4 regions of the Streptomyces sp. NPDC001536 genome follow, and region 1 is predicted to be linked to each of the others. Evidence: riboswitches for the same ligand, from Rfam matches in the RefSeq annotation. Region 1 holds a riboswitch; each other region holds the start of a gene.
The links. A riboswitch is a leader RNA that binds a small molecule or an ion and turns the genes downstream of it on or off. The one in region 1 is predicted to bind cyclic di-AMP.

Region 1 (2,191 bases):
CTCCTTCAGCGCGATGTCGGCGATCTACGACACGATGCGGTTCGTCAGCTGTGACGTGGAGACGATCTGCCTGGGACAGGCCGGCTCGTCCGCCGCGGTGCTGCTGGCGGCGGGGACCCCGGGCAAGCGGTTCGCGCTGCCCGGCGCGCGCGTGGTGATCCACCAGCCGTCCCTGCCCCAGCCGGTGGAGGGACAGGCCAGCGATCTGGCCATTCAGGCCGAGGAGTTGGCGCGCGTCCGGTTCCGCCTGGAGGAGATGCTCGTACGTCACACCGGGCGCACCCACGAGCAAGTCACCGCGGACATCGAGCGGGACAAGATCCTGGACGCCCAAGAAGCCGTGGAGTACGGCCTGGTGGACCGGATCGTCCCCAGCCGCAAGGCCTCGCGCACCGCGCCCGGCGCCCGGTGAGCGGGCGATGCTGCCACCGGAGCTGCCTCCGCTGCCCGCTCTGACGCGCGCCGAGGGCGAACTGATCGACCGTTATCTCGAGGTGGTCGACCTGCTCGGCCGTATCAACCCGGCGCACCACGGTGACACCTACCGCGGACTGCGGGCCGCCCAGGCGCTGGTGGCGAAGGCGGCCGAGCTGCGCGACGCGCTGGCGACCATGCATCAGCGCGACGAGACCGAGGTGCACGCCATGACCCTGGCGCGGGCGCTGCGGGTGCTCGACGGCGAGCGGCGCACGGCCCGGGTCACGGTGCCGCCGCACTCCGACAGTTGACGTGACGGCGACCGGCCCGGCGCGCCCGACCGCGTGGCGAGGCGTCCGGACCGGCGTTGAAACGCACCAAACGGTGTACCCCCGTTTGGAGTAGACGCCCCTCCTTTGACAGGGCCGTCGAGGTTGCGCAACGCGCGTAGCCCGACTCCGGAATGAGTACCTCCGTCGCTGGTCCGAGGGTCCTCGACCCTGTCGACGCTCCCTCGAACAGTCGAGTGTCCACCCGAACGGGTGAGTGGTGAGTAACACCACAAATCCCCGATTCCATTGGGTTTTTCGGCGTGGAGTACGTGAAGATCCCTGTCTGACGACAAGACCCCGCCACAACGGCGGGGCGATCCGGGCGGACGCCGAGTCCTGCCGCCGCACGGATGACCGGTCGACAGGAGTGGATCGGCAGGAGTGGAGGACCCAAGCACGACGGGTCGCCGGAACGGCTGTCAACAGCCGTCCCGAGCAGCCCTTGGGGTGAAGCCGCAGTATGCGGCCGGGCAACTTCGCCAGCCCGAATCCGACAGGTCATCCTTCACAGGCGGCTGACGAAGGGTTGCGCATGTCTGCGCTCAATCGTGTCCCGTCGCTCATGGCCCGGGCCGGTACGGCCTCGGCTCTCACCATCGCCGCAGTGGGCGGCTCTCTCGTGGTCCCGGGCGTCGCATCCGACGCCGAGGCCGCGACACCGGCGACGAAGGCACTTCAGGTCGCTGCCTCCAAAAAGGGCTCCCCTTACAAGTGGGGCGCCGCGGGGCCGCACCGGTTCGACTGCTCAGGGCTCACGCTCTACTCGTTCAAGAAGGCCGGCAAAAGCCTGCCTCGTACGGCGGCCCAGCAGTACAACAAGACCCGCCATATCTCCGCGGGGAACCGCAAGGCCGGAGACCTCGTGTTCTTCCACTCCGGCTCCAGCGTGTACCACGTCGGCATCTATGCCGGGAAGGGGAAGATCTGGCACTCCCCGAAGAGCGGGGAGGTCGTGAAGCTGCAGAAGATCTGGACCAAGAGCGTCTGGTACGGCCGGGTCAAGTGACCCACCCCGCGGGGATGTCGGCGACCTGACCCGCCGTCACCCTCGCAGCCGGCCGTGACGCCCTGAGAGGCGCCTCCGTTCTCGGAGGCGCCTCTCTACGGCTCCTGCTGCCCCGCCGCGGAGAGCGGCTCCGCCGGTACCGTCCACGGGAGTTCGATGGAGACGGTCTTGCCGCCCTCGCGGGTGGGCCGGACTCTCAGCTTGCCGCCGCACTCCGCGGTCAGCCAGCGGATGATGACCATGCCGCGGCCGTTGTCCTGCTGGACGGCGGCCGGCAGCCGTTTGGGGAATCGCGGATGACTGTCGGTGACCCCGATGCGCAGTTGTTCGTCACGGTCGAGCTGGATGTCCACCGTGAAGGTGGGTGACTGTCCGAAGGTGTGCTGTACGGCGTTGGTGGCGAGTTCGGAGACGATGAGCCGGATCGTCTCGGCCG
Region 2 (2,191 bases), on a different contig from region 1:
GAGGCGGCACAGCAGGACGCCTTCATCGGCGGGGACCTGTACGCGGTGCAGGACAGCCCGCACGGGGTGCGGCTGGTGGTGGGGGACGTGCGCGGGAAGGGCATGGGGGCGGTGGCAGCGGTCGCCGTCCTCATCGGGGCGTTCCGGGAGGCCGCCGAGCAGGAGCCGACGCTGGATGCGGTCGCGCGGCGGCTGGAGCGGGCGCTGGCGCGCGAGGGCACGCGGCGCGGGGGACTCGACGTCATCGAGGGGTTCACCACCGCCGTACTCGCCGAACTGCCGCACGGCGACGGGGTCGTACGGATCCTCAACCGCGGCCATCCGCCGCCGTTGCTGCTGTGCTCCGACGGCACCGTGCGGGCGCTGCCCGCCACCGAGCCCGCGTTGCCGCTGGGCATGGGCGAGCTGGGGAGCTGGCCCGACCGTACGGAGGAGGCGGTCTTCCCGGGCGGGGCCACGCTGTTGCTGTACACCGACGGGCTGTCCGAGGCGCGGGACCGGCACGGGGAGTTCTACGATCCGGCGGCGCGGCTCGCGGGACGCGCCTTCCGTTTCCCCGGGGCGCTGCTGTCCGCGCTCGCCGCGGAGGTGCGCCGGCACACCGGGGGCGGCATGACGGACGACATGGCGCTGCTCGCCGTACGACGGCCGTGACCGCAGGGGGCAATATCACGTGGGGTGATCGGTTGAGCGCCCTCCGCATAACAACTGACATACAGTCAATACCTGTGAGTTTACTGAAGCGAGGTCAACTCGCCCGTTTTTCACCGCTCATGGACCCGTACGTCCAGCGGAAAAAGCTTAATGATCAAGCGGAACAGCTTGGAATCCACGGTCCGGGTCTATTAACGTTCGATAACGCAGCGCGGTCGTCCCAGCCGTCACAAGAGGCGGCTCCGTGCTCACGCGCTTAATCCCGCAAGGGAGCCGGGGAACCACCACCCTGGGGTGAATCGCGCGCATGCCGCCGTGGACTCACGGTCGGTATACGCGCGTAGGAGACCTTCCTGCTCCGAACCCGTCAGCTAACCCGGTAGGCGAGAAGGAAGGAAAGGAGCACGCCCACGTGGCGTCAAACCGGCCTGCCCCCGAGGCCCCGTACGTGCCGAGCCAGCGCAGCACCACCGAAGTCTTCGGCTACGGCAGCTACCACCACGACGAGGGCCCGCGCGAGGAGTGGAACCCCACCGAGGAGTCCATCCGACCGGCGCGCGGCAAGCACCGGGTCGCCAAGCAGCGCAGCGGGGGATTCGCCCGTAGCTCCACCGTCCTGGGCGTCGGTGTCATAGCCGCCGTCGGCGGGGCCGGCATGGCCAGCGCCAACACCGGCAAGCCGCCGGTCTCCATCTCGATGCCCGACCTCCCGTTCGTGTCGGACACGGACGAGGCGCCGCAGGGCTCGGCGACCGCGCTCAGCGACCTCGCCGCGGCCCCCACGGCCGGCGCTACGACCACCATGGACACGATCCAGGCCACCACCTCCGACGCCGGCGAGACGCTGCGCAACCGGATCATGGCGCAGGCCGAGAGCCAGCAGACGCAGGTCGACAACAAGGCGCAGCTGGCCACCCAGACCGCCCTCGCCGACGAGGCCGCGAAGGCCGAGGCCGCCGCGCTGAAGAAGGCCGCGGACGACGCCGCCGAGGCGAAGAAGAAGGCGGAGGCGGAGGCCGAGGAGGCCGCCGAGGCCAAGCGGCTGGCCGAGTTGGCGAAGCAGTTCACGCTGCCGACCTCCTCGTACACGATCACCTCGACCTTCATGCAGGCCGGCTCCCTGTGGTCCTCCGGCTACCACACGGGTCTCGACTTCGCCGCTCCCACGGGCACGCTCATCAAGGCGGTCCACAGCGGCACCATCACGCAGGCCGGCTGGGACGGTTCGTACGGCTACAAGACCGTCCTCACCCTCGACGACGGCACGGAGGTGTGGTTCGCCCACCAGTCGTCGATCAGCGTCAGCGTGGGCCAGAAGGTCAACACCGGTGATGTGATCGGGCGCGTGGGCGCGACCGGCAATGTCACGGGGGCGCATCTGCACCTCGAGGTCCACCCGGGTGGCGCGTCCACCGGGATCGACCCGATGGCGTGGCTGCGGAGCAAGGGCCTCAACCCCTGAGGTCTCGCGGAACTTCCTGATCCACCGGCGGCCCTGACGCACACCCCCCGACGTCAGGGCCGCCGGTTTTTGCGT
Region 3 (2,191 bases), on a different contig from region 1:
GCCACAAGAACGCAACACGGTGATCATGAACCCGCAAGACCGGACAGCGAAGACACCGAAGGCCGGACCCGGGGATCGGGATCCGGCCTTCGGTGGCACAGAGGGAGGGCGGCGTCAGCTGACGGAGACGCCCTTCGCGCGGAGGTAGGCGACCGGGTCCACGTCCGAGCCGTAGTCCGGCGTGGTGCGGATCTCGAAGTGGAGGTGCGGGCCGGTCACATTGCCGGTCGCGCCGGAGAGGCCGACCTGCTGGCCCTCGGTGACGGTCTGGCCGGAGGACACCGAGAGCGAGGAGAGGTGGGCGTACTGGGCGTAGTAGCCGTCGGCGAGCTTGATGACGACCTGGTTGCCGTACGCGCCGCCCCAGCCGGCCGAGACGACCGTGCCCGCGCCGACGGCCTTGAGCGAGGTACCGGTCGGGACGACGAAGTCGACACCCGTGTGGTAGCCGCTGGACCACATGCTGCCGGACATCCGGTACGGGGTGCCGACGGTGGCGCCGGCCACGGGGAGAGTGAAGCCGCCGGCGCTGGCCGTCTCGCTGCTCTGCGTCGCCGCCGTCGTGTTCGACGAGGACGACTTGGAGGACTCGGTGGAGGCGGACGAGTCGGACGAAGAGGACTTCTGCTTCTCCGCCGACTTCTGCTTCTCCGCCGGCTGCTCCGCGCTCGCGGACTTCTCCGTGCTCGCCGCGGCCTTCTTGCCGATGGTGAGCTTCAGACCGGGGTGGATCAGCGACGGGTCGGAGCCGACGGCCTCACGGTTGTCCGAGTAGAGCTTCTTCCAGCCGCCGGTGACGTTCTGCTCGTCGGCGATCTTCGAGAGATAGTCACCGGACCGCACCGAATAGGTGCGCACGGTCGCGGTGTTCGCGGCGCTCTTCTTCTCCGCGGCCTTCTTCTCGGTGGCCGTCTTCTCGGCGACCGGAAGGGACTGGACGGCCTTTTCCGAAACGGACTGCGGGGTGGCCGCGTGGGCGCCTGCGGCACCCATCAGCGGGAGGGCGAGTGCGGCGCCACCCGTGCCGGCGACGGCGATCGAACGAGTGAGGCGCTGGGCCTTCGGACGGCGGTGCTTACCCTTCGCGGGCATGGCGAATTCCTCTCCGGCGCCTACGAGGTGAGCTGTCGGGTTCGGGCTGGAGATGCCCGGCCGCACCGAAATGCGACTTAACCCCTAGCCGTTCCGGAGACCGGAACAGGCGGTTGTACCTGTGGGTCCCCCGCTCCTGCCGTTCACGGGTGAGTTGTGCGGTCCCCGGGCGGCGGCAGGATTGGGCGTCCGTCCGGATTGATGGCGAACGTAAGCGAGCAAGACGCAAAGGGACAAGCGAGAGGTTCCACCTGAATGCGTTCCTCTTGATCCGCTGTGAGAATTACCGGTCACCCTGCGTGAATTACGCACGCCTCCCGCCATGCAAAACCCCAGGAAAAGAACGGGAATTACGTGAACATGACGGGCGACGCACGGTCACGGCTATGACGCTCCTCACGTGGCACATTCACAGCGTCCTTTATTCCAGAGCGAGTTGGAATGAAGGATGAGGAACGCGCCAATTCGGACAGACGACTCAGATGCGGCGCAGCCGGAGAACTGCCGCATCCAGGTCGCCGCGCAATCCGACGTGAAGTCCGTGATGCAGCAATACAGCACCCCTGTGAACTTCGCCCGTTTCGAGGCATTCGTACGACGCTGTCGGGTCGAGCCCGCGCAGCCGCAGCGCCGGTACGGGCTCGCCGTAGCTCTGCGCCTGGAGCCAGGCGAGGACGACGGTCTCGTCCCCGAGGACGTACTGGACGGCGCTGAGCCCGCCCCGCGGCGGCCGCAGCCGGTGGAGGTCACCGCGCTGCACCACGGGCCGGATCCCCTTGTAGAGATCCACCCACTGGCGGGCCTCGGCGAGCTCCGCCTCGCTCCACCGCGTGAGGTCGCCGCCCACGCCGAGCACCCCGGCCATGGCGCTGACGAACCGGAAGCGCAGCGAGCTGACCCGGCCGTTGAGCATGGCGTTCGGGCTGTCGGTCACCCAGGCGGCCATCACGCGCGCGGGGTGGATCTGACCGAAGCCGTGCTGGATGGCGAGCCGGTCCAGCGGGTCGGTGTTGTCGGAGGTCCACACCTGGTCCGTACGGCTCATGACCCCGAGGTCGATCCGGCCGCCCCCGCCCGAGCAGGACTCGAAGGCGACGCC
Region 4 (2,191 bases), on a different contig from region 1:
CGCCCACCCCGAACTCAAGGCGGTAGCCGACGAGGTGACGTTGTCGAACGAGGACGACGGCATCGCGGTCGTCCTGGAGAGGCTGTTCCAGGAAAACCTGCTCGGGAACGGGGTCCGGTGAAGATCGACCTGACGGACGACCAGGCACTCGTCCTGTCCGACTGGCTCGATCGGGTCATGCACCGCAGGGAGTTCTCGGCGGTCGTCGACGATCGTGCCGTCTGGTCCCCGCTGTTGCGCATCAGCGGGTCGCTGGAGACACAGCTCTCGTCGATCCTCGATGCCTCGTACGGCGAGCAACTGGAAGCGGCCCGCCGACGGTTGATCGGCGAGCTGGGCGACTTCGGTGAGCCGCCCAGCGGTCGCTCGTCCTAGTACGCGCCCCACACGTTGTCGATCGACCCGTACCGCTGCGCCGCGTAGTTGCAGGCCGCGGTGATGTTGGCGACCGGGTCGTACGGGTCCCAGGAGGTGCCCGAGACGTGGTACGCCTGGAAGGTGGGGTCGATGACCTGGAGGAGGCCCTTGGAGGGGGTGCCGGCGGCGGCGTTGGAGTCCCAGTTGTTGATGGCGTAGGGGTTGCCGGAGGACTCGCGGATGATGTTGCGGTAGATGCCGTCGTACGACCCCGGGATGCCGTTCTGGGCCATGACCTGGAGCGAGGCCCGGATCCAGCCGTCGAGGGTGTTGGAGTAGCCCAGCGAGGTGGCCGTGGCCACGGTCGGGGTGGCCGCGGAGGCGCTGGTCGCGCCGATGACCGGGAGCGCGAGCACGGCGATACCGGTGCCGGCGACGGCGAGCTTGCGGGCGAGACGGGACGTTCTGGTGCGACGGTGAGCGGCAGCAGGCATGACGTTTCCTCTCCGGCGCCTGCGAGGTGAGCTGTCGGGTTCGGGCGGGAGCTGCCCGGCCGGGCCGCCGTACGGCGACACGACTTCACCCCAAGCCGGTCCGTTATGTCCAGAACTATGTCCTGAACGCACGGTTCGGCGACTTACCTGGTTCCCCCGCTCCTGCCGTGAGTTCTCGTAGGTGAGCGGTCTTCGGGCGGCGGCAGGATTCGGCGTTCCGCCCGGCCGGGAACGTATGCGAGAGCACATGTCCGGAACAAGTACCGGATTCACACAACACACCCATTGACCTTGGTCTGAGGCGTATGGGGTGCTTGATCCTTTGCGGACGTCAATCGCCAACTGGCGTTTCGGGCAAGGCGGATCGGCGGACGTGATCACACAGTCCGCTCACAGGAGGCAGTGACTCAAGTCACGGAGATGAAATGTGGCCGCAAATCGGGCAATTGTCCTCAACCGGCTGTTCTCGGAATCCTCTTCTCCCACGTCCGGTGGAAAACCACCTCGCCGCCCTCCGTGCAGACCACCTCGTTGACGGCGAGGAAGAATTCCGCCCCGTCACAGGTGATCTCCGAGCGCGTCCGGACCGTCGTGTCCCAGGCCGGCTCCGGCCGGTGCAGCCGGATCGACCAGTCCGAGCGGGTGCGCGCCGACAGCGGGTCCGTCTCGTCGATCGTGTACGTCTCCAGCGCGTCCTCGGTGAACTCCAGACCGTCCGGGTACACGCGCGTGCCGCCGTACCGGGGGTCGACCTCCAGGCGCCGCTCACCCTTGGCGACATCGCGTACGACCAGCCGCTCGGGGCGCGGTTCGTCCAGCGTGGCGGGGAAGTTGACGCCGAGCGGCGCGGACTGCTCGGGCTCCTCGAAGGCGATCTCGCCCGCCGACTCACGGAACCGCACCGGAAGTTCGAGGAAGCTCCCCGCCGGCTCCAGCGCGAACCCCGCCGCGGAGTCGGCCTGCGGCCAGATCCACGGCCAGTACGCGGAGGAGACGGCGAGCCGGATGCGGTGCCCGGGCGGGAAGGCGTGCCCGATGCCGTTCAGCTCGAACGCCACCTCCTCGGTGGCCCCCGGCTCCCACGGCACCGCCCGGTCCCGCCCGTGCCGCGCCGAAAGGTTCAGCACACCCCGGGTGACCAGCGTCGACGAACCGTCCGGCGCCACATCGCAGAGCCGGGCCACGACCTGCCCGCGCGGCACCTCCGAGGTCAGCCGCAGCCGTACCCGCGGCCGCCCCAGCACCCACGTCTCCTCACCCACCGCGAACTCGAAGCAGGCCGAGCGGGCGTCCTCCTCCCGCTGGTCCGGCGGCAGATCCGCGTCGTTCCCGAAGGGGAA

Region 2: linked by a shared signal. The riboswitch ahead of ACFY0U_RS12780 (M23 family metallopeptidase) and the one ahead of ACFY0U_RS32130 (C40 family peptidase) in region 1 are both predicted to bind cyclic di-AMP.
Region 3: linked by a shared signal. The riboswitch ahead of ACFY0U_RS18700 (peptidoglycan DD-metalloendopeptidase family protein) and the one ahead of ACFY0U_RS32130 (C40 family peptidase) in region 1 are both predicted to bind cyclic di-AMP.
Region 4: linked by a shared signal. The riboswitch ahead of ACFY0U_RS38690 (transglycosylase SLT domain-containing protein) and the one ahead of ACFY0U_RS32130 (C40 family peptidase) in region 1 are both predicted to bind cyclic di-AMP.

What each region holds. Positions count from the first base shown of each region.
Region 1 is NZ_JBIAVQ010000013.1:229,984-232,174, forward strand. It holds gene ACFY0U_RS32120 (ATP-dependent Clp protease proteolytic subunit) at 1-412, shown strand, start outside; gene ACFY0U_RS32125 (hypothetical protein) at 420-728, shown strand; cyclic di-AMP (ydaO/yuaA leader) riboswitch at 1,067-1,278, shown strand; gene ACFY0U_RS32130 (C40 family peptidase) at 1,282-1,755, shown strand; gene ACFY0U_RS32135 (ATP-binding protein) at 1,851-2,191, opposite strand, start outside.
Region 2 is NZ_JBIAVQ010000003.1:824,925-827,115, forward strand. It holds gene ACFY0U_RS12775 (PP2C family protein-serine/threonine phosphatase) at 1-654, shown strand, start outside; cyclic di-AMP (ydaO/yuaA leader) riboswitch at 898-1,055, shown strand; gene ACFY0U_RS12780 (M23 family metallopeptidase) at 1,067-2,116, shown strand.
Region 3 is NZ_JBIAVQ010000006.1:175,567-177,757, forward strand. It holds gene ACFY0U_RS18700 (peptidoglycan DD-metalloendopeptidase family protein) at 115-1,092, opposite strand; cyclic di-AMP (ydaO/yuaA leader) riboswitch at 1,097-1,280, opposite strand; gene ACFY0U_RS18705 (alpha-galactosidase) at 1,571-2,191, opposite strand, start outside.
Region 4 is NZ_JBIAVQ010000019.1:55,746-57,936, forward strand. It holds gene ACFY0U_RS38680 (HAD family hydrolase) at 1-121, shown strand, start outside; gene ACFY0U_RS38685 (hypothetical protein) at 118-375, shown strand; gene ACFY0U_RS38690 (transglycosylase SLT domain-containing protein) at 372-851, opposite strand; cyclic di-AMP (ydaO/yuaA leader) riboswitch at 853-1,049, opposite strand; gene ACFY0U_RS38695 (CocE/NonD family hydrolase) at 1,304-2,191, opposite strand, start outside.